Regions from separate parts of the Pseudogulbenkiania sp. MAI-1 genome, predicted to be linked through region 3. Evidence: predicted binding sites of a transcription regulator. Region 3 holds the regulator's gene; each other region holds the start of a gene.
What was found. Region 3 encodes sigma-54, which starts transcription at its own class of promoters, with help from an activator protein. Its sites were predicted from a motif close to CTGGCACGCTTCATGCTT; they were not measured.
Positions count from the first base shown of each region.

Region 1: a site for sigma-54 is predicted at 2,344-2,361, ahead of nirB (nitrite reductase large subunit NirB). Genes of this name have one in related genera too.
Region 2: a site for sigma-54 is predicted at 1,613-1,630, ahead of PSEMAI1_RS0106935 (ANTAR domain-containing response regulator). Genes of this name have one in related genera too.
Region 4: a site for sigma-54 is predicted at 1,645-1,662, ahead of flgJ (flagellar assembly peptidoglycan hydrolase FlgJ). Genes of this name have one in related genera too.

Region 1 covers NZ_AZUR01000001.1:1,514,101-1,518,288, reverse strand. The annotation lists gene nirB (nitrite reductase large subunit NirB) at 1-2,179, opposite strand, end outside; gene PSEMAI1_RS0106970 (membrane protein) at 2,465-2,875, opposite strand; gene PSEMAI1_RS0106965 (LysR family transcriptional regulator) at 2,969-3,859, shown strand; gene PSEMAI1_RS0106960 (bifunctional protein-serine/threonine kinase/phosphatase) at 3,872-4,188, opposite strand, start outside.
Region 2 covers NZ_AZUR01000001.1:1,505,474-1,509,661, forward strand. The annotation lists gene PSEMAI1_RS0106915 (nitrate- and nitrite sensing domain-containing protein) at 1-185, shown strand, start outside; gene PSEMAI1_RS21715 (hypothetical protein) at 182-322, opposite strand; gene PSEMAI1_RS0106925 (hypothetical protein) at 532-834, shown strand; gene PSEMAI1_RS0106930 (DNA-3-methyladenine glycosylase I) at 908-1,480, opposite strand; gene PSEMAI1_RS0106935 (ANTAR domain-containing response regulator) at 1,654-2,238, shown strand; gene PSEMAI1_RS0106940 (CmpA/NrtA family ABC transporter substrate-binding protein) at 2,491-3,771, shown strand; gene ntrB (nitrate ABC transporter permease) at 3,796-4,188, shown strand, end outside.
Region 3 covers NZ_AZUR01000001.1:3,439,603-3,443,790, reverse strand. The annotation lists gene hprK (HPr(Ser) kinase/phosphatase) at 1-278, opposite strand, end outside; gene ptsN (PTS IIA-like nitrogen regulatory protein PtsN) at 271-732, opposite strand; gene hpf (ribosome hibernation-promoting factor, HPF/YfiA family) at 851-1,180, opposite strand; gene PSEMAI1_RS0116100 (RNA polymerase factor sigma-54) at 1,248-2,651, opposite strand; gene lptB (LPS export ABC transporter ATP-binding protein) at 2,657-3,385, opposite strand; gene lptA (lipopolysaccharide transport periplasmic protein LptA) at 3,382-3,903, opposite strand; gene lptC (LPS export ABC transporter periplasmic protein LptC) at 3,893-4,188, opposite strand, start outside.
Region 4 covers NZ_AZUR01000001.1:1,611,453-1,615,640, reverse strand. The annotation lists gene flgK (flagellar hook-associated protein FlgK) at 1-597, opposite strand, end outside; gene flgJ (flagellar assembly peptidoglycan hydrolase FlgJ) at 646-1,620, opposite strand; gene PSEMAI1_RS0107485 (flagellar basal body P-ring protein FlgI) at 1,810-2,910, opposite strand; gene PSEMAI1_RS0107480 (flagellar basal body L-ring protein FlgH) at 2,947-3,630, opposite strand; gene flgG (flagellar basal-body rod protein FlgG) at 3,661-4,188, opposite strand, start outside.

The DNA.
Region 1 (4,188 bases), 1.9 Mb from region 3:
GGGTCTTCACCTTGGCGAGGAACTCGGCCACCTCGGTCTTGATGCCGCCGTTGCCGCCGATGTAGAGCTCCCAGCCGGAGTCAACGCCGATGATGCCGACATCCTTGATGCCCGATTCGGCGCAGTTGCGCGGACAGCCGGAAACCGCCAGCTTGACCTTGGCCGGGCTCCACATGCCGGTCAGGTCCTTTTCCAGGTCGATGCCCATCTGGGTGGAATCCTGCGTGCCGAAGCGGCAGAACTCGGAGCCGACGCAGGTCTTCACGGTACGCAGGCTCTTGCCGTAGGCGTGGCCGGACGGCATGTCGAGGTCGGCCCAGACCTTGGGCAGGTCTTCCTTCTTCACGCCCAACAGGTCGATGCGCTGGCCGCCGGTGACTTTCACCATCGGGATGGCGTACTTGTCGGCCACGTCGGCGATGCGGCGCAGTTCGGCGGCATTGGTCACGCCGCCCCACATGCGCGGGATCACCGAGTAGGTGCCGTCCTTCTGGATGTTGGCGTGCACGCGCTCGTTGATGAAGCGCGATTGCGGATCGTCCTTCGCCTCGCCCGGCCAGGTCGAGATCAGGTAGTAGTTCAGTGCCGGGCGGCAGGTGGCGCAGCCGTCGGGAGTGCGCCATTCGAGGAAGTCCATCACCTGGCGCAGGCTGGTCAGGTGCTGTTCGCGGATCACCTTGCGCACCGCGCCGTGGTTGTGGTCGGTACAGCCGCACACCGGCTTCTCGGACTTGGGCTTGACGTCGGCGGCGCCGCCGACGCAGTTAATCAGGATCTGCTCGACCAGGCCGGTACACGAGCCGCAGGAGCTGGCGGCCTTGGTGTGCTTCTTGATCTCGTCGACGGTAAAGAGGCCCTTCTCCTGGATCGCCTTGACGATGGTGCCCTTGCACACGCCGTTACAGCCGCACACTTCGGCATCGTCCGGCATGCCGACGACCTTGCTCTGACCGGAGTGGCCGACGTCGCCCTGACCACCCTCGCCCAGCATCAGCACGTCGCGCATCTCGGCCACCGACTTGCCTTCGCGGATCAGGCGGAAGTACCAGGCGCCGTCGGCGGTGTCGCCGTACAGGCAGGCGCCGACCAGCTTGTTGTCCTTGATCACCAGTTTCTTGTAGATGCCGCCCATCGGGTCGGACAGGGTGATCGCCTCGGTGTTGTCGCTACCCATGAAGTCGCCGGCGGAGAACAGGTCGATGCCGGTGACCTTGAGCTTGGTCGAGGTGGCGGCCGGCACGTAGCGGCCGATGCCGTAGTGCGCCAGGTGGTTGGCGGCGACCTTGGCCATGTCGAACAGCGGGGCGACCAGGCCGTAGGCCACGCCACGGTGGCTGACACATTCGCCCACGGCGTAGACGCGCGGGTCGTAGGTCTGCATGGTGTCGTTCACCACCACGCCGCGGTTACAGTACAGGCCGGATTTTTCGGCCAGTTCGTAGTTCGGGCGGATGCCGACGGCCATCACCACCAGGTCGGCCGGGATTTCCTCGCCGTCGGCGAAGCGCAGGCCGCCGACACGGCCGGAACCGTTGTCGAGCAGCGCGGCGGTCTGCTTCTGCAGGTGGAAAGCGATGCCGCGGTCTTCCAGGCTCTGCTGCAGCAGCTTGGCGGCGGTGCGGTCGAGCTGGCGCTCGAGCAGCCATTCGCCCAGATGCACCACGCTCACGTCCATGCCGCGCGCCATCAGGCCGTTGGCGGCTTCCAGACCCAGCAGGCCGCCACCGATCACCACGGCCTTCTTGTACTTCTGGCTGGCCTCGATCATCAGGTTGACGTCGCGGATGTCGCGGAAGGTCACCACGCCGTCGAGATCCTTACCCGGCACCGGCAGGATGAAGGGGTTGGAGCCGGTGGCGAGCAGCAGGCGGTCATACGGTGCTTCGGTGCCGTCGGCGGCGCGCACCACGCGCTTGATACGGTCGATCTCGGTGATTTCCTTGCCCATGTGCAGGGTGATGCCGTTCTCGGCGTACCACTCCACTTCGTTGAGCATGATTTCCTTGAGCGTCTGTTCACCCGACAGCACCGGCGAGAGCAGGATGCGGTTGTAGTTGGGGTGCGGCTCGGCACCGAACACGGTGATGTCGTAGAAGTCGGGCATCAGCTTGAGCAGTTCTTCCAGCGTGCGCACGCCGGCCATGCCGTTGCCTACCATGACGAGTTTCGGTTTGTTCATCGGGATCTCCTTAGCATCGTGGCTACGCCGCATTCACCATTGCCGCAGCGAGACCAAATAAATAAAGTCCGCTCCCATGGATAACCCCACGAAGAACGGACCTCTTTGTCCCTGCCCGCTTCACCGCCATTGGCAAACTGGGCAACTATTGTCTGCAGCATTACAAGCAAGCACCGTGCCAGCCGTTTTCGGCCCTTCCGATGCGGTTTACGGCTGGTTTGGACGGTTCTCCCGCAGTTTGCAGTGCACAAAACGCACCAAGACCGTGCATGGTGCCCATGGACATTACTTCTGCACCATCAGCCACAAACCGGTGAGACTCACCATGGCCCCGCCCAGACGAAGCAACGACGGCTGCTCGCGAAACAGCAGGAAACCCAGCGGCAGCAACACCAGCGTGCTGATCACGTTGGCGCTGAGCGACGCCACCCCCATCTGCCAGCCGGTGCGGTAGGCCAGCAGGAACCCCAGTTCGATGCCCAGAATGCCGAGCGCGACGCCACTGCTGCTCCAGTTCACTGCCAGCAGGCTGCGGCTGCCGGGGCTGAACAGCATGCCGACGAGGCACAGCAGCATGGCCAGGCCGTAGCTGACGGCCAGGGTCAGGAATGGATTCACCCCTTGCGGCACGTGCTTGAGCGACAAGTGGTAGATCACCGAGCCGGCAACCGCCAGCAGCAAGGCAGACAGATACATGATGGACTCCCTAAAAGTGGATGCCTCCATGCTATCGGCTCGCTCCGGATATAGGTAGACTGTCGTTTACTATGCCAGTTATAAGGAATGTTTATGGCAATGGACCTGGATACCGCGCTGCTGCGCGCCTTCGTCAGCGTGGTGCGCAACGGCAGCATCAACCGGGCCGCTACCTTGCTGCAACGCACCCAGCCCACCGTCAGCCTGCAGATCCGCAAACTGGAGCAGCAGCTGGGTCAGCCCCTGCTGGAGCGTTCGCCACGCGGCATCCGGCTGACCGGGGCCGGCGAAGCCCTGCTGCCCTACGCCGAGCGCCTGCTGACACTGACCGACCAACTGGTGCCCGGCTTGGGCGGCCTGCCGGCCAGCGAGCAGCACCGCCGCATCGGCATCATGGAGGATTTCGTCGGCACCCGGCTGCCGCGCGTGCTGGCGGACTTCGCCAGCGTGCATCCGGGGCTGCGCCTGTCGGTCACGGTGGGGCTCAAGGCGGAGCTGTTTGCCGCCATGAAGGCCGGCGAGCTCGACGTAATGGTCAGCTCGCCGCTCGCCGACAGCGGCCTGTTGCCGAAGCCGGACGCCCAGTTCCTGTGCCCCCTGGCCTGGTTTGCCGCACGCGGCAAGGCACTGACGACGTCCACCTCCTTGCCGCTGGTGATTTTCAGCGCCCCCTGCTCGTGGCGCGAACAGACGCTGGCGACCCTGAACCGGGCCGGCCAGCCGTGGCATATCGTGTTCGAAAGCGCCAGCCTGCCCGCCATCCAGGCGGCGGTGGAGGCCGGCCTGGGGGTGGCGGCGATGCTGGCGGACACACCACCCGCCCACAGCCGCTGCGTCAACGACGGCAGCCTGCCGCCGTTGTCCGGCATGCCGGTTGGCGTCTACCGGCAAAACGGCGACGGCGACCCTCTGACCCGGCGGCTGGCGGAATTGTTCTGCCGCGAGCTGGGCACGTCGGCCGCCCTACCCGCCACGGCGGTCTGAGCCGCCCCCCGCTCACAACACCAGCAGCAGGTACACCAGCACCAGGTTGAGCAGCAGCGACACCAGGGCGATGGTACGCCACAGCTTGAGCGGAGCACGCTCGGCCCAGGGCACGCGGCGGCGCACGGCAATCGGCTGCGCGTCACCCTTTTCCAGCGCGAGCTGCAGCTCTTCGGCGGTTTCGAAGCGGCGCGCCGGGTCGCGCTCCACCGCCTTGAGCAGCACGTTCTCCAGCCACAGCGGCAGATCAGGACGGTAGCGCGTCGGCAGGTCGGGGGCGCCGAAACGCGGGTGCTGGAACGGCTCCACCTCGCCGTAGGGGTAGTGCC
Region 2 (4,188 bases), 1.9 Mb from region 3:
CTCCCGCGCAACGCTGCCGGCAGCAGGTGTGGCACCTGTCAGCCTCGATCGAGGCCGATCTGATCGGTGTCGAGCGCATCACGCTGGCGCCGGATGCCTACTTCCGCTGCGCGACCGAGGCTATCGATGCTTGCCTGGCGCTGTGGCAGGCGGCGGAGCAGGTCACGCGGCGGGCGCTGCCCTAATCCGACGGCAGCGGGGCTTCCTCCGTGTGCGGGTCGTGGCCGGATGTTGCTGACGGTGCGCCGCTGACGCGGTTGCGCCCGCCATTCTTGACCAGGTAGAGCGCGCCGTCGGCCCGCGACAGCAGACTTCCGCCCATGATGACAATGGGGTCATCAGTATGGGTGCTGGCATATGCCGGGTTTTTGGATGAAATTCTTATTCATCATGGTGATGAGTGGTGGCAGAGCAAGGGAAGGGGATGGGGAAGGCGGCTTAACAATTGTTAGTACTTCTTAACAGCATGGGTGGACGATCGCCGTTAAGATGCCGCCGTCAACTCTCGAAATAACGCTAAGGAACATAGCCATGAACAAGAACCGTTGGATGGTCGCTTTGCTGGCCGGCAGCCTGTTGGTGACCGGTTCAGCGTATGCCATGGACAGCAACGCCGTGCTCGGCGGTGCTTTGGGTGGCGGTGCTGGCGCCGCGGTAGGTTCGGCGCTGGGCGGGCGCGAAGGGGCGGTGATCGGTGCCGCGGCCGGTGCTGCCCTCGGCACGGGCATCGCCACCCGTCCCGAACCGCGCCGTACCGTGGTGGAACATCGCTATGTCGAGGTGCACAAGCACAAGAAGTGGCATCGTCACCCCCGCCACCCACACGACGATTAATCTCGCATCGCTTGTGTCAGCAAGGCGTAACGCCGGTGTCCGGGTCTCCCCGGCCCGGCGTTTTTGTTGGGCGTCAGTCTTGCCGTTCCGGATGGCGGTAACAGCTGACCAAGTGATCGTTGACCACGCCGACGGCCTGCAGGAAGGCGTAGATCACCGTGCTGCCGACGAAGTTCATGCCGGCCTTCTTCAACTCCTTGCTGATGGCGTCGGATAAGGGCGTGGACGCCGGGCACTCGGCGAGGCTGGTCCAGCGGTTGACCACCGGCTGGCCGTCGACCTGGCGCCATAGCCAGGTGGCGAAGCTGCCGTGCCGGCGTTGCAATTCGAGGAACACCCGGGCGTTGCGGATAGCACTGTGGATCTTCAGCCGGTTGCGCACGATGGCCGGATCCTGCAGCAGCCGCTCGACGTCGGTCTCGCCCATCGCCGCGACGCGTACCGGGTCGAAACCGTGAAACGCCGCGCGGTAGCCCTCGCGCTTGCGCAGGATGGTAATCCACGACAGGCCGGCCTGGGCGCCTTCCAGCACCAGCATCTCGAACAGCTTGCGGTCGTCGTGCACCGGCACGCCCCATTCCAGGTCGTGGTAGGCCACGTAGAGCGGGTCATCGCCGCACCACGGGCAGCGCATTGCAGTATTCATGGTCATCGGCCAACCTTAAAGTAAGCTCACGTTGCGTTGCGCGTTCGTCGAACCGAATCGTTTGCCGGCTTTTGGCCTGCGACGGGTGCACGCAGATCGTGGACAGGTAGTTTGCATGGAAATAGTATCGACCCGGCATGGTGCTTGCTTCACCTTTTCTGTGCAATAGGGAGATGACAGTGCTGACGGTAATGCTGGTTAACGACGGTTCGGGCAAGGCGGCCGCGCTCAAAGAGGCGCTGACACAGGCCGGCGTGCGTGTGATCGCAGAGGTGGAGGTGTCGTTGCGGCTGGGCGAGATGATCGACAGCATCCGCCCCGACATTGTGCTGATCGACTCGGATGCACCATCGCGGGACATGCTGGAGCATGTCTGCGTCGTCAGCGCGCACAGCGAGCGTCCGGTGGTGATGTTCACCGACGACACCCGCCGCGACACCATCCGCGCCGCGCTCGCGGCCGGGGTGGCGGCCTACGTGGTGGGCGATGTGGTGCCCGAGCGCATCCAGCCCCTGCTCGAGGTGGCGATAGAGCGCTATTCACTGGACAAGGAGCGGCGCGAGGAGCTGGACGACATGCGCCAGCGGCTGGCCGACCGCCAGGTGGTGGAGAAGGCCAAGGGTCTGCTGATGCAGATGAAGGGTATCGGCGAGGACGAGGCCTACCGTCAGCTGCGCGAGCGGGCGATGAAGTCGCAGAAGAAGCTGGGCGACGTGGCGCGCGAGGTGGTGGAGCTGGCGAACTGGCTCAAAGGTTGAGCGCGCTCTGGTGCACGTTGCACGTGTGCAGTGCACAAAGATGGTGGAGATAAATAACTTTTCCTTTTAAATCATAAAATTAGCGGCTGGCACGGTAGTTGCGTATAGCGCAATCACCGGGTAAGTCGCCAATGGCGGCGGCGCTACCCAGACGGGCAACGGCGCCTGTCGACCTCGCTCCTAACCAATGGAGCGGGACGACAGGCGCTTTTTGTTTTTCGGCTGTTTTTTTCTGCAATGAGGGAGAAGGAAATGGATAACAAGCGCACATCGATCGATACCAGTTTGCCGGCCGTGCCGGAGCGTCGTGATTTTCTCAAGGGAGCACTGTCCGTCATGGGGTCCACCACCTTGCTAGCCGCCTTGCCGGCTGGTATCGCCACCAGCGCTTGGGCGGCCGGCAGCGACAAGCCGGAAAAAACCGAAGTCAGAGTCGGCTTCATCCCGCTCACCGACTGCGCCTCGGTGATTGTGGCCTCCAAGATGGGCTTCGACAAGAAATACGGCATCACCATCGTGCCGTCCAAGGAGGCGAGCTGGGCCGCGGTGCGCGATAAGCTGGTCAACGGCGAACTGGACGCCGCGCACGTGCTGTACGGGTTGATGTACGGCGTGCACCTGGGCATCGGCGGGCCGAAGAAGGACATGGCGGTGCTGATGACGCTGAACCAGAACGGCCAGGGCATCACGCTCTCCAACCAGCTCAAGGCCAAGGGCGTGACCTCCGGCGCGGCGCTCGCCAAGCTGATCAAGGCCGAACCGCGCGAATACACCTTCGCCCAGACCTTCCCCACCGGCACCCACGCCATGTGGCTCTACTACTGGCTGGCCGCGCAAGGCGTCAATCCGATGAGCGACGTCAAGACCATCGTCGTGCCTCCGCCCCAGATGGTGGCCAACATGCGTGTCGACAACATGGACGGCTATTGCGTCGGTGAACCGTGGAATGCCCGCGCCATCGCCGACAATATCGGCTTCACCGTGGCCACCACCCAGCAGATCTGGGCCGGCCACCCGGAAAAGGTGCTGGGCAGCACCGGCGACTGGGTGAAGCAGAACCCGAATACCGCGCGCGCCTTGGTGGCGGCGCTGCTGGAAGCGTCGCGCTACATCGACGACGTCAAGAACCGCGCCAGCGTGGCCAAGCTGATCTCCGACAAGGCCTATGTCAATGCGCCGGAACCGGTCATCGAGGGGCGCTTCCTGGGGTCCTACGAAGACGGCCTGGGCAAGAAATGGCAAGACCCCAACCTGATGAAGTTCTTCGACGAGGGCAAGGTCAACTTCCCGTATCTCTCCGACGGCATGTGGTTCCTGACCCAGCACAAGCGCTGGGGTCTGTTGAAGGCCGACCCGGACTACCTGGGCGTGGCCAGGCAGGTCAACCAGATTGCGCTCTACAAGGAGGCCGCGGCGCTGGCCAAGGTCGCGGTGCCTCGCTCCGACATGCGCTCGGCCAAGCTGATCGACGGCGTGGTGTGGGACGGCAAGGACCCGAAAGGCTACGCCGCTTCGTTCAAGATTCGTGCCTGAGACCAGAGCTAGGGGGAAACCATCATGCAAGCCATCAAGCATGAAGCCAGTGTCGTGACCGGCACGGAGGGCAAGACCGTGGAACACAAATTGGCGGCCCGCGCCGCGTCCAAACGCCGTTTCCCGTCGCTGGAATCGGCCGATACCTCACCCGCCGTGCGCTTTCTGGTGCAGGCGATCAAGACCGTGGTGCCGCCGTTGCTGGGTCTGGCGCTGCTGGTGCTGGTCTGGTCCGTGGTTGCCAAATCGAGTGGCGGCCTGCCGGGTCCGGCGAGCACCTGGGAGTCGGCCAAGCTGCTGTTCGCCGACCCGTTCTACCAGAACGGGCCGAACGACCAGGGCGTGGGCTGGAACATTCTCAACTCGCTCGGGCGCGTCGGTGTCGGCTTCGGCCTGGCGGCGCTGGTGGGCATTCCC
Region 3 (4,188 bases):
TTGGCCACCATCACCACCGACATGCTCTTGTGGAACAGCTGGTCGAGCGCGGTCTTGGCGGCGGATTGTTCGAGCCGGTCGAGGTATTCGACCTCGGCCAGGCCCAGTACCTGTACCCGGTTGGGGTGGATGAAGTTGAGGTGGCCCACCAGCGCCAACAGCGGGCGCTGTTCGTCGTTGCCGATCAGGTTATCGGCGCCGCCGGTGCCGGCGACCCAGCTCAGGTTCAGTTTGTGCTGATTGTCGTGGTAGAGCTTGCGAACGCTTATGCTAGGCATGGGGGGACCATTCGGTCAGCAGGGTGTAGAGCTCGTCGGCGCTCTGGGCGGCCAGCAGTTGCTCGCGCAGCGGCCGGCTGGAAAAAACCTGGGCCAGTTCGGACAGCACCTGCAGGTGCAGGTCGGTGGCCTGTTCCGGGACCAGCAGCACGAACAGGATCTGGACCGGTTTGCCGTCGGGGGCGTCGAAGGGGATGGCCGACTTGAGGCGGATCAGCACGCCGGCAGCCTCTTTCAGGCCGCGGGCACGGCCGTGCGGAATGGCCACGCCTTGCCCCAGCCCGGTGGAGCCGAGCTTTTCGCGCGCGAACAGGCATTCGAACACTTCACTACGCGCAATGCCGCGGGTGTTCTCGATCAGGAGTCCCACCTGTTCGAAGACGCGCTTCTTACTGGCTACGTCGAGATCGAGCAGGACATTGTCCCGGGTTAGGATTTTGCCGATCAGGCTCATAGGGGTCTGTTGAGAGCTGCCAAAAACCTGACGATTCTACGTTGCTTTGGTGTGACAGAGAAAGGATCGTGCAAAGCAAAGCGGGAACCTCCCGGCTCCCGCTTTACCAATCAAGGATTTAGAGTGTGGCTTCCGGGGCCGGGGAAGGGGCTGGCGTCACCCGGTGCTCGCTCAGTTTTTCCTTGTGCTTGAGCACCTGGCGGTCCAGCTTGTCCATCAGCAAGTCGATGGCGGCGTACATGTCCGCGTCGGTCGCCTCCACGTGGATGTCCTTGCCGGAGAGGTGCACGTTGACTTCGGCCTTCTGGACCAGCTTGTCCACAGACAGGGTCACCGCCACGTCGATCACATGGTCGACATGACGGGTCACGCGTTCGAGTTTGCTTTCTATGTAATCACGCAGCGGTTGGGTAACGTCGAGGTGGAGACCGGTTACTTTGAGGTTCATACCTTACTCCTTCTTGTGTTGACTGCCCGGCAGAAGCTGCCGGGCATGCTGATGATTCAGTTCAAGGTCAGAGGACCTTGCGCAGATTGACCGGTGGAATCTGCATGGCTTCACGATACTTCGCCACCGTGCGCCTGGCAACCTGTATGCCCTGTTTGGCCAGTTCGTCCGCCAGGGCGCTGTCGGACAGGGGCTTGGCCGGGTTTTCCGCTTCGATCATCTGGCGGATGTGCGCCTTGATGGCGGTGGCCGAGCATTCACCGCCGCTGTCCGTTTCCAGTGCGCTGCCGAAGAAATACTTCAGCTCGAACAGGCCGCGCGGGCACAACAGGTATTTCTGCGTCGTCACACGGGATACCGTGGATTCGTGCAGCTCCAGCTCATCGGCGATGTCGCGCAGGATGAGCGGACGCATGGCGACTTCTCCGTGTTCAAAGAACGCTTGCTGTCTTTCGACTATAGATTCCGCCACTTTGAGGATGGTGTCAAATCGTTGCTGAATATTCTTCACCAGCCATTTGGCCTCTTGCAGGCGGGCGCTCAATTCGCCGCCGGCGCCGCGGTTCTCGCTGAGCATCTGGGCGTACATCTGGTTGACGCGCAGGCGCGGCACGGCGGCGTTGTTGAGCTCGGCGCGCCAGCGGCCCTTGACGCGGCGCACGGCGATGTCGGGGATGATGTAGCGGGTGTCGTCGGCGCCGAAACCGGCCGCCGGGCGGGGGTTGAGGCGGGCGATCAGGGCCTGCGCCGCTTTCAGTTCCACGTCGCCGACATCGAGCAGGCGCTTCAGGCGGGTATAGTCGCGGTTGCCCAGCAGGGTGAGGTGCTCGCTGACGATGGTGCGCGCCAGCGCCTTGCCGGGGGTGCTGTCCGGCAACTGGGCCAGTTGCAGCGCCAGCGATTCGGACAGCGAGCGGGCGCCGACGCCCTGCGGTTCGAATTGCTGCAGCAGTTTCAAACCGAACGCCAGTTCGTCTTCCTCGATGCCGAGTTCCAGCGGCAGCGAGGCGGCCAGTTCCTGCAGGTCGGTCGTCAGGTAGCCGTCTTCGTCCAGCTCTTCGATCAAGAGCTGCACGATGGCGCTGTCGCGTTCGGGCAGGGCGATTTCTCCCAGCTGCGCCAGCAGGTGTTCGCGCAGCGTGACCGGGCGCGGCACGTTGGCCATCGGGTCGTAATCGTCGTCGCCGTCGTTGCTGCGCCGGCTGCCGCTACCCCAGTCGGTCAGTTCGCCGCCGGTGTCGCCGCTGTCCGTGTCGTGGCGTTCCGCTTCGGCTTCGCCGCCGGCGGTGTCGGCCGGGGCGCTCTCGGCGGCCGGTTCGTCGCCCCGCTCCAACAGCGGGTTGTCCTGCAGGAAGCGTTCCACTTCGGTTTGCAGGTCGACGGTGGACAGTTGCAGCAGCCGGATCGACTGCTGCAGTTGCGGGGTCAGCGTGAGTTGCTGCGAGACCTTGAGCTGTAGCGACTGCTTCATGGCGATTACAGGTGGAAGTGTTCGCCGAGGTAAACCTGGCGAACTTTTTCATTGTCGACGAGGGCCTGCGGCTTGCCGGAGGCCAGCACCGCGCCGTCGCTGATGATGTAGGCGCGGTCGCAGATGCGCAGCGTCTCGCGCACGTTGTGATCGGTGATCAGCACGCCGATGCCGCGTTCCTTGAGGAAGGAGATGATCTTCTGGATGTCGATCACGGCGATCGGGTCGACGCCGGCGAACGGCTCGTCGAGCAGGATGAAGCGCGGCCGGGTGGCCAGCACGCGGGCGATCTCGACGCGGCGCCGCTCGCCGCCGGATAGCGCCAGCGCGTTGCTCTCCCTGAGGTGGGCGATGTTGAGGTCGTCCAGCAGCAGCACCAGTTCCTTTTCCAGTTCCTCGCCCTTGAGGCCGGCGATCTCGAGGATGGCGCGGATGTTTTCGTCCACCGTCATCTTGCGGAAGATCGACGCTTCCTGCGGCAGGTAGCCCAGCCCCAGGCGTGCGCGCTGGTGCATCGGGAAGTGGGTGATGTCCTGCTCATCGAGCAGGATCTGGCCGTCGTCGGCCCCGACCAGGCCGACGATCATGTAGAAGCTGGTAGTCTTGCCGGCGCCGTTGGGGCCCAACAGCCCGATCACCTCGCCGCTTTCGATGCTGAGCGAGACGTCCTTGACCACGGTGCGCTTCTTGAAGCGCTTCTTCAGCCGGGTGACGTTCAGTACGCTGGCGGTCATGGCTGTTGTCCGGTGGTTTGCGGCTGCAGGATGACGGTGATGCGGCCCTTGTTGGGGCCGGTGGCGGCGCCGCCCTTGACCTGGTAGGTCTGGCTCTGGGTGTTGTAGGTGATGACCTCGCCGATCACCAGGTCCTCACCGCGCTTGACGCGGGCGTTGCCGGTGAGCACGGCGGTGTTGGTGATGCCGGTGTAGTCGAGGCGGCTGGCCTGGCCTTCGATGTATTCGTTCTTGTCGTCCATTTTCTGGCGGAAGGTGACTACCTTGCCGGTGGCCTGCACCGTCTGGTTGCCCTTGTCGTCGCGGGTGACGACGACGCGGTCGGCGTTGACGCGCAGCGTGCCCTGCGTCACCACGACGTTGCCTTCCCACACGGTCACGCCTTTCAGCTGGTCGAGCGTGCCGCTGTTGGCGTTGATTTCGATCGGTTTGCTCTGGTCGGCCTTTTCCGCCAGGGCGACGGTGGTGGCGCACAGTCCGGCCAGCATGGCCAGCGTCAGGGTGAATTTATTTCGCATAGACGACTCTTGCCTTCGAGAGCAGTTTCAACAGGCCGGCGCGCTGATCGTAGCTGAAGCCGACCGATCGGGCTACCGACGTGCCGTAATGGATGGTGACCGGCGCCGCGGAGCGGGCCAGACGCTTATCGATGTCGACGTGCATCGCCGAGGTGTCGACCCGGGTCTCCGGCTGCCTGGCGTCGGCTGGCTTGAACAGCGTCACCTGGCGGTCGAAGAAGGCCTGGCGGGTCTTGTTGTTGTAGCGGCCGCTCTGGCCGCGCACATCGTATTGCAGCACGCCGG
Region 4 (4,188 bases), 1.8 Mb from region 3:
CGCACTGGTAGTGGTACCGTCGGCCGTCTTGACCGTCAAGGCGGCAATCTTCTGGTTCAGCCCGGCAATCTGGGTAGCCAGGGCGTTGATGGTAGTGACCGAGGCATCGATGCGGCGATTCACGCCGCTTTCAATCTCCTGCAATTGGCCATCCAGCGTGCGAAACTTGGTGGCCAGCGCCTGGGCATCATTGATCACCGTCTGGCGGCTCGGAATCGATGAGGGATCGGACGACAGCGTTTGCATGCTGCCGAAGAAATCCTGCAGCGAGGGGCTCACGCCGACCGTGGAATCGGCCATCAGGGAGTCGACCTGCTTGAGCAGATCCAGTTGGCTCGAGTAATAGCTGTCGCTCGCCTGGGCGCTCTGCACTTGCTCGGTCAGGTAGGCATCGTAGATCCGGCTCACCTTGGTCAGGTCCACCCCCTGACCGATAAAGCCGAAACCGGCATTCTGTGGGTAGCGGGCAGCCTGTTGCGTGACCTGGCGGGTGTAACCGGCAGTGTTGACGTTGCTGATGTTGTGGCTTGTCACGGCCAGGGCGCCCTGCGCCGCATTCAGCCCGCTGACACCGATGGAAAATATACTCGAACCCATATTGCACCTCTGATCGCTATATCGGCCTGCCCGGCACGATCTTGAGCCTTACACCCCGCGGAAACGCTGGGAAACCGCATTCATCACGCCTACCAGCTTCTGGGCGTAATGGGGGTCGGTGGCATAGCCCCCGCTCTGCAGCCCGCGGGCGAACGCCAGCATGTCCCCACCCTTGTTCAGGGCGGACTGGTAGCGCGACGAACCGGACAGCAGATTGGCATAGTCGGCGAACGCGTCGCTGTAGGAGGCGTAGGCACGGAACTTGTCCACTTTCTTGATGGCGTTGCCGTTCACGTACTCGGTGGTCAGCACGTCGACCGCATCGCCCTGCCAGTTGGCGCCGGCCTTGATGCCGAACAGGTTGTGGCTTTCCTTGCCGCCTGCCGTCTTGATGGAGCGTTTCCCCCAGCCGCTCTCGAGTGCGGCATGGGCCAGGACCAGTTCCGGCGCCACGCCGAGCTGCTGGGCCGCCGCCTTGGCGTGGGGCAGCAGGGTAGACACGAAGGCTTCCGCCGAAGAGTTTGCCTCGCCCGCCGTGCTGCTTGCCGTGCCAACTGCCTCGGCGGCGGCCTCCTGGGCGGCCGTGGTCTTGGGCTGCATCGTCCGGTAGGCCTGGATGGCCCGATTCACCATCGGCAGCACCGACGAGACCGGAGCCAGCCGTTCGACCGTGGGAGAAACGTCACCGTCGATCTGTGCGGCTTGCGCCAGTTGCCGCGACAGCGCATCGGCCAGACCGACCCCGCCCGCCTTGCTCATGGTCTGGAGCAGTTGCTGGTCCAAGAGGCCACGGTAGGTGTCCAGGGCATTGCTGTCGTCCTCGCCGTCGAACGAGGTCTCGCGCATGGCTTGCAGCAAGGTCCCCATGAACAGGGACTCGAACTGCTGCGCCGCCTCCCTGATCGCCGCCTGCGGGTCTTTGCGCGCCGTAGCTTGCAACGCCGTGGCTTGGCTCGGGTCGACAGCCAGACGCTGGCTCACTGTGCTGCCGTCGCTCGGCACCGTTGGAAAACTGACACTCATTGCTGATCTCCTCGGCGCAGCAAAAAGCAAGAAGCGGGCCAACAAAAAAGGGAGGCACTCCTCCCTTTTTGCCGCCCTCGACGCAGCCTTCCTGAGTATGTAGAGATGGCTTCGCCGGCATTCGGAAGGCCATCCAGAACCCTGCCACGCCCCCTCCACAACCACATATGCGGCTCGCGTCGGAGGCGATCAGATGATCTGCAGATCGGCCTTGAGCGCCCCGGCGACCTTCATCGCCTGCAAGATCGACAGCAGGTCCTGCGGCGTGGCGCCCACGGCGTTCAGGGCGTTGACGACCTGCGACAGGTTGGCCCCGCGCGGCAGGTTGAGCACCTTGCCCCCCTCGCTCTTGATGCTGATATCGGCTTGACGGGTCACCACCGTCTGCCCTCCCGACAAGGGGGCCGGCTGGCTCACCTGGGGCGTGGTGCTGACCGTCACCGAGAGGTTGCCGTGGGACACGGCGCAGGGTTCGATGGTCACGGCCTGGTTCATCACCACCGACCCGGTGCGGGCGTTGAGGATGACCAGGGGGGAAGCTTCTGCCGGTGTGACGGCAATATTTTCCATCCGGGACAGGAACTGCACACGGCGGTTGGCGTCCTGCGGGGCGACGACTTCGACCAGGCGGCCGTCCATCGCCCGCGCCACGCCGTCGCCGAGCTCGCGGTTGATGGCCTGGACCACGCGGTTGGCCGTGGTGAAGTCGGACTCGAACAGTTCGAGCTGCACCACGCCGCCGGAGCCCAGCGAGGTCGGTACCTCGCGTTCCACCGTCGCGCCGCCCGGGATGCGCCCCACGCTGAGGTGGTTGACCTTGGCGGAGCTGCCGGCCGCCGACTCTCCCGCGCCCCCCACCAGCACGTTGCCCTGCGCCATGGCGTAGATCTGCCCGTCGGCGCCCTTCAGCGGCGACATCAGCAGCGTGCCGCCACGCAGGCTCTTGGCGTCGCCGATCGAGGACACGGTCACGTCGATGGCCTGGCCTTGCCGGGCAAACGGCGGCAGGGTGCCGGTCAGCGTCACGGCGGCGACGTTTTTCGGGTCGAGCTTGGTCCCGACTGGAATCTGCACCCCGAGCTGGTTGAGCATGCTCGACATCGACTGCGAGGTGAACGGCGACGAGGTGGCCTTGTCGCCGCTGCCGTCCAGTCCGACCACCAAGCCATAGCCGATCAACTGGTTGCTACGGACGCCCGCGATCGAGGCGATATCCTTGAGTCGCTGGGCAGCCCAGGCCGGCGACACAGCCAGCACCCCAGCCAGCAGCACGTAAAGAAAACGTTTCATTGCTATCCCACTAAAAACAGCCCGCCATCGCTGCGCTCAGAATGGCAGCACCGTCATGAAGAATTTGGTCAGCCAGCCCGGTTCGGCAAACGAACGGTTGTTGCCCTTGGACTGCTGCTCGATACGGGCATCGGCCACCTTGGTCGACGAGACCATATTGCCGGTCTTGATGTCACGCGGGTTCACCACCCCGGACAGCCGGATGTATTCGGTATCGCCATTCTGCCGTACCTGCTTCTCACCACTCACCACGAGGTTGCCGTTGGCCAGCACGTCGATCACGGTCACGGAGATCGAGCTGACGAACGAGGAACTGGCCTTGTTGGTGCCCTTGCCGGTGGATGACGCCGAGCCGTCCGCCGACAACGAGGTACCGGCCAGTTTCTTCTCGAGGGCGCCGGGGAAGAACGGCAATTGGACCCCGCCCTCCACGCCGGCGCTGAGCGACGAGGAGCGCTTGCCGGTGGTCTCTTCCGAGGCGGCCGTCGTGGTCTTCTCCTCGATCGTCACGGTCAGGATGTCGCCTACCCGCGCCGGCACGCGGTCGGCAAAGATTGGCTGGTAGCTGCCGGTTTGAAAGATCGAGCCGTTGCTCGGCAAGGCTAGCGGGGCGGGCTGGGGCCGGGCGCTCATCGGTTGCTGCACGATGGGCGGTTCGGGCACAGCGCATCCCGACAGCACGGCCGCCAGCATCGTCATCACACCGAAAGTCGCTTTCATCACCAAGCCCCTAGCTGATCGATGCCGGCATTATAACTGGGCAATCCGCTGCAGCATCTCGTCGGCAGTCTTGATCGCGCGGGAGTTCATTTCGAACGAGCGCTGGGCGGTGATCATGTTGACCAGCTCTTCGGTCACGTTGACGTTGGAGGCCTCCAGAAAACCGGAGCGCACGCTGCCGCGCCCGTCGGTCAGCGGATCGCCGTCCTGCGGATCGCCCGAGGCCTGCGTTTGCAGATAAAGGTTCTGACCGATGCTCTGCAGGCCCTGCGGGTTGATGAAGGTGGTCAGCTGGATGGTGCCCGCCGTGGTGGGAGTGGCGTTGTTGGGCTGGAAGTACTGCACGACGCCGGCTTCCGAGATGGTGATGCTGGTGGCGTCGGCCGGAATGTTGATCGCCGGGTCCAGCAGGTAGCCGGACGAGTTGACGATGTCGCCGTTCTCGTTGCGCCGGAATTCGCCGTTGCGGGTGTAGGCGATGCTGCCGTCCGGCTGCTGCACCCGGAAGAAGCCGTCGCCGTTGATGGCCAAATCCAGCGGCTGCTCGGTCGACTCCAG